Regions from separate parts of the Dehalobacter restrictus DSM 9455 genome, predicted to be linked through region 2. Evidence: predicted binding sites of a transcription regulator. Region 2 holds the regulator's gene; the other holds the start of a gene.
The links. Region 2 encodes CtsR, which represses protease genes until heat stress. Its sites were predicted from a motif close to AAGGTCAANNAAGGTCAAAT; they were not measured.

Region 1 (3,092 bases), 760 kb from region 2:
AACATTAAGAAAGCGGTGTCGCCAACTACTTTAGTAGTTTTGCAGCACCGCTTTGCTTTTTGCGTAGAAATATTAACTTTGATGCGCTCTCAGATATTCTTTGACTTGAGGGCCTTCATACAGCAGCTGATCAGCCAACCCTACGATACTACCCGGAGAAAGCTGTCGGGCCAAGTCCGCAGCATTCTTACGCATTTCTTCAAGTAAACCGGGATTTAGACAGAAACTGTCGATCAGAGGATTAAGTTCGGAGATCTTTGAGGTTCTGACAGCAACACCTGCTTTAACTAGAATCTCGGTGTTTTCTTCTTCTTGTCCCGGAATAAAAAATGGAATAATGATGGGGATATTTTTGTTGATCGCTTCCGAGACAGTCAGACCGCCGGGTTTTGTGATAATCACATCGGACTGGTCCATCAGGTCATAGATGTTCGATGTGAAACCATAAATGACAACATCTTTGGCGTTAAAGGTACCTGTGTACTTTTTTGCAAGATCAGTCCAAAGCTTGCGATTGCTTCCGCATACTACCAGGATGCGAAGATGATGCCGGTTTTCCATAAGCGTTTTCAGGCATTTTTTGATATAGGGGATGCCCATGCTCCCGCCCATGATCAGCAGTGTAAATACATCATTGTTTCTGACAAGGCGGGGCTGACGGAATTCTTCCCGTACCGGAATGCCGAAAATGTGTATTTTATTTTCAGGAACACCTTTTTCCGTAAGCGTATCCTTGGTGTAACATGAACCAACAATGTAGGCATCAACAAAACTATTCACATAAAACTGATGAGCCATATAATCTGTAACCAGCGAAATAAAAGGCAGATTTAAGCGTCCGGATGCTTTTAAATAGGAAACAACACCGACATGAAGAGGATGGGTGGTAATAAGCAGGTCTGGCTTGTACTCTTGAATCAGCTGTTCGATGACACTATCCATGGCCCTGTTTAAAATTCTTTTGACATTTTTATTTAAGAACTCGTTATAGGTAATCTTATATAGTTTACCGTACATTTTCGGTAATCTTGTTGCGAGTATATGATAACCGTCATCGATAAGAGCTTCCATGATCCAGCTTTCTTCTTTTTTTAAGGGTTCTACAATCCGGACGGAATAGCCTGAAGCTTCAAGCTCCTTTTTCAGACAGTCTGCGGCCTGATTATGTCCATGTCCTGTAGACGCAGAGAAAATCATTACTTTAGGCACGAATATTCTCCCTTCAATTAAAAGCATAAGATGCTGAAAGTTATCCTTATACATTATAACAGTTTATGGTCGATAACCAACATAAATTTATTTATTATTTTTTGGCAAATAGGAATAACTACACAAGCAATCTTCTGGCAGGAAGACATACTTAAACGACCTTATAATAGTCTATGGGCCACAGTTTCGCGATCTACTAATACTGAAACTCAATCTGCACAGACTTTTTCTCCCTGCTGTCTGTTTTGGGCAGGAATACATTCAAAACACCATTTTTATAAATTGCCCTGACATTATCAATGGAAACGGTCGCCGGAAGAGAGACGGAGCGGCGGAATTGACCGGTATACCTTTCTTTTTTGTGTAGGCGATCTTCCTGAATCACATGCTGTTCGCGGTTTAAAGTACCGCTGATGGTTATCATGTTGTTTTCAATCTGAATGCCTACATCTTCTCTTCTTTGCAGTCCTGGCAGATCGCAGGAAACAATGATCTCTTCGTCGGTTTCATAGATGTCGGTAAATGGAACGGCCAAGCGCGGAGCGAACTCGTCTTCGAAAAAAGTATATGGAAAACTATAAAGCCTATTGATTTCACGGCGTATCTGATCTGCATTGCGCATTGGATGGAATGGTATAAGATTCATATTTCCAGCCCCCAATATTTTTGGATTTGTATCAAATGCTTTTATCAATCGTACTAGGATTATCTTAACCTGACAGATGATTTATATACCGTCTCAATGTTTAGACGAACGTACTATTGGCAATTAATCAAATAATATGAATGAAATAATTCGAACAAAAAAATGACCAAAAGTTGTCCAAATTATTTGACCTTTATTGACCTTTGTAATAAAATAGAGACATATCAAAATTAACAATCAATGATGGAGGGAACAAATATGAGTTATCTTATCCCGATGGTAGTTGAACAAACGAATCGCGGTGAACGTTCTTACGACATCTATTCTAGGCTCCTCAAAGACCGTATTATCTTCCTGGGCGGAGCAATCGATGATAACGTTGCCAATGTTGTAGTTGCGCAATTGCTTTTCCTCGAGGCGGAAGATCCTGAAAAGGACGTTTTTGTCTATATCAACAGTCCCGGAGGGTCCATTACTTCCGGGATGGCCATCTACGACACGATGCAGTACATCAGGCCTGATGTACAGACCATTTGTATTGGAATGGCTGCCAGTATGGGTGCCTTCCTGCTTGCTGCCGGCACGAAAGGTAAGCGTACTGCCCTGCCGAATGCTGAGATCCTGATTCACCAGCCGTTAATTGCTGGGGGAGGTTTATCGGGGCAGGCTACAGAAATTGAAATTCACGCCAAACAGTTGCTGAAAACGAAAAACAAAATGAACAGGATTCTTGCCGAAAGAACCGGCCAGCCTTTGGACAAAGTCGAGCAGGATACGGACCGTGACTACTATATGTCCGCTGAAGAAGCTAAAGAATACGGAATTGTTGACCGGGTACTGGAAAAAGCAGCACTGCTTGAGCAAAAGAAGAAAAACCCGCTAAAATAGAATCTCTTAAAAAAATTTCATAAAAAACCCTGAAGAAAATCCTGGATATCGGAAACGCCTCATTGAGTAATCATTTGAGGCGTTTGACGTCCATTCAGAAAAAAACATAAAAGTAAGATAAATTCGGCATACTAAACTCGGATTGTTCAAAAACAACCAAAGCAACAATAAAAAAAAGGAGGAAAAATCTTGCAGAAAATTCGTAAAGCAGTCATACCCGCGGCTGGATTGGGTACAAGATTTCTTCCTGCGACCAAAGCTCAACCCAAAGAAATGCTGCCAATCGTAGACAAACCGACCATTCAGTACATCATTGAAGAAGCGGTTCAATCCGGTATTGAAGATGTCA
Region 2 (3,092 bases):
GGGTAATCGCGGACTGCCAGAATGCTTACAGGCTTCGACAGGATGCCGGTTTCCTCGCGGACTTCCCTGACAACCGCTTGGGCAATTTTTTCATTCTGTTCTACATAGCCGCCGGGAATAGTCCATCTTCCTTTACCGGGGTTATGCGCTCTTTGGACGAGGAGTACTTTGTCGTCTTGAAGCAAAAGACCGCCTACGCCCAGGGAGTATTCCCCCCAGTGGATATAGTCACAGGCCGGGCAGCTTTGCCTCTTTTTGTCTTCAATTAGTTTATACTCCAGGGCGGCAGAACACACGGGACAAAACTTAAATTCCGGATAAAGAGACGGCATATGATTCCTTCTTTCTCTAATCAAAGTTATTAATCCTATTTTATCCTGAAAAAGAGAAGATGCAAATTTTATCTAAATTGGGAAATACGGCACGAAGGATAAATAATTTCTTTGTAGAACTACTAAATAATACTTTAATCGACTGAATTTTCAACCTGTGGGGGAAATATAAGAATGAAAAATGATAAGAAAAAAGAGATTTGGCTCGATCCTGAGGAACTCCGGCAGTTGTTGGAGGGAGGCTTGTATTGGAAAGATATAGAGCCCAAACTGTCCGAGGAAAATGCGGAAAGCATCAGAAGGCAGCTTAGTCTTGAAGATGAGGCTGATATTAATGACGGTGCTATTGACGAGTATGACCAGAACACCGGGGAATTTGACCAGACCAACGGAGAATATGGCCGGACGGCCGGGAAGTCTCCGGAAGAGGATCAAGCGGAAGCAGGGCCTGTTTTTGCCGGAGATTCGGATGAAGACAATGAGGAGATCAGAACGATTTTGCTTGGTGATCAAAATTCGGGGCAGGATGAACTGCAAAGACTGTTTATCTCCCAAGCGGCTTCCCTGGAAGATGACTTTAATGAAATGAAAAATCCGGCGGAAACAAGTCCGGACAGCTTCAGCCCGCTTGCTGATACTGAGGCAGCGGATGATTTGAATAAAGCTGATGAAGCCTACAACGCAGAAGATACCGCTATGAACCCGACAGATCTGGGTACTCTGGAGGAAACAGAAGTAGGGGCGGAAGAAAGAAGCCGCTTTTCTGATTTAAATAGTTATATCATGAACAGTAAAAATGACCCGAGTGCGGACGATGACGATGACTTAGATTTTGAGTTCGAACAGAAACGCGGCTTTGGTGGACTAAAGCTTGTTATTCTGGTTGTGATTGTTGCAGCGGTCACCTTCGGTTTGTGGTATTTCTTTATCAGCGATTGAGGACTTTTCGCTAAGTACAGCAATGTTGAATTTTTTATAGTCAGCGAGCAAAAAAACCTATCTTCGGATAGGTTTTTTTTAATAAAATAGTTTTCAAAATGATCAAAAAGGGTTAAAATAGTTACGAAGGTCAAAAAAGGTCATAAAGTCAGCAAAGGTCAACATTGAAATAAGGATGGATGACGATGAGTAATTTGGCGGACAGAATCGAGGAGTACCTCAAGAAGATTATAGAGCAGGCCGAAGTTGGGTATATTGTCCTGCAAAGAGGTTATCTTGCTGATTTCTTTTCATGTGCTCCTTCCCAGATTAACTATGTTCTTACAACGAGGTTTACTGCAGAACGCGGCTATCTTGTTGAAAGCAGAAGAGGCGGCGGCGGATATTTAAGGATTGTTAGGCTGGGACTTGATCCTGAGGGTAAATTCCAGAGACTCATGTCGGAACTCATTGGGGATGACCTTTCCCAGGATCGGGCTAACAATCTTGTGGACAGACTCAGAGAAGAAGAGCTGTTCACCAAAAGAGAAGCAATCCTGGTAAAAACGATTTTTTCCGACCGGCTTTTGGCTGGAGTGACGAATTTGCCTTCTACGCTTAGGGCCCGTATGATGAAAGAAATACTGGCGAATATGTGCCGGGACGATGTTAATGATTGATCGGGGGAATAGCAATGCTTTGTCAGAACTGTCAACAACGGGAGGCTGTGGTTCATCTGACCAAAATCATTAATGGACAGGCGGCGCAGCTTCATCTTTGCCAGGAATGTGCTCAGAAAGCGCCTGGTACCGGCTTCAATCTCTACCCTGGAATGGTATCGGATTTTTTACAGGCATTATTTGGGGTAAATCCGGCAGGACAGTATGATCAGACGATCGTAGACAGTCAGCCCGGAAAATGTCCCGGGTGCGGAAGAACTTTTTCCCAGATACAGCAAGCCGGGAAAATGGGCTGTAGCAAATGTTACGATGAATTTGAGCCCCAAATGGAAATGCTCCTGCGCCGGATCCATGGAAGAGGGATGCATGTCGGGAAAGTGCCGGTAAGACGAGGCGCTTCGTTCCGAAACAAACAGGAAATAGTCAAATCGAAAGAACAACTCTTGGAGCTAGTAAAAGCAGAAAAGTTTGAAGAGGCAGCTATATTAAGAGACCGGATTAAAGAAATGGAGAATACTGTCGGAGGTGAAAGCAAATGACTTATCGGGAACTGCTTGCCAAAGACAGCTTCTGGATGAAGGATACCCTGGACATTCCGATTGTACTGAGTTCCAGGATCAGACTGGCCAGAAATATCGCGGACAATCCTTTCCCTCACGTCATGTCCCATGATGATGCCGAAAAAATTGAAGCACAGATTTCCGGCGTCCTGGACGGTTTTACCGCTGAAGGGGAAAAGCTTGTTTATATTCCATTGAAAATGCTTATTCCGGTGGAGAAGAAGGTATTGATTGAAAAGCATCTGGTCAGCCCGGGTTTTAACGAGACTGAATATGCACGCGGTCTGGCCTTGTCCGAAAGCCATAAAATTGCAGTCATGGTCAATGAAGAAGATCACCTGAGAATTCAGGTGCTGATGCCGGGGAACAGCCTCAGGGAAGCTTGGCATCTTGCAGGATTGGTCGATGATCATCTGGAAGCGCATCTGGATATTGCTTATAAAGAAAAGCTTGGCTATTTGACGACTTGCCCCACCAATGTTGGAACCGGCCTGAGAGTATCCGTGATGGTTCACTTGCCAGCCCTGGTGCTGACCAATCAGGTCCAGCAGGTTCTGGGTGCCCTGACTTCGCTTGGGTTGGCAGTACGCGGTCTGTACGGT

Region 1: clpP (ATP-dependent Clp endopeptidase proteolytic subunit ClpP) is a predicted target of CtsR. The motif match lies at 2,040-2,059, and genes of this name have one in related genera.

Annotation. Positions count from the first base shown of each region.
Region 1 covers NZ_CP007033.1:2,644,982-2,648,073, reverse strand. The annotation lists gene DEHRE_RS12670 (MGDG synthase family glycosyltransferase) at 73-1,209, opposite strand; gene DEHRE_RS12665 (Hsp20/alpha crystallin family protein) at 1,406-1,855, opposite strand; gene clpP (ATP-dependent Clp endopeptidase proteolytic subunit ClpP) at 2,114-2,743, shown strand; gene galU (UTP--glucose-1-phosphate uridylyltransferase GalU) at 2,933-3,092, shown strand, end outside.
Region 2 covers NZ_CP007033.1:462,357-465,448, forward strand. The annotation lists gene DEHRE_RS02190 (NUDIX hydrolase) at 1-332, opposite strand, end outside; gene DEHRE_RS02195 (hypothetical protein) at 507-1,271, shown strand; gene DEHRE_RS02200 (CtsR family transcriptional regulator) at 1,457-1,930, shown strand; gene DEHRE_RS02205 (UvrB/UvrC motif-containing protein) at 1,945-2,469, shown strand; gene DEHRE_RS02210 (protein arginine kinase) at 2,466-3,092, shown strand, end outside.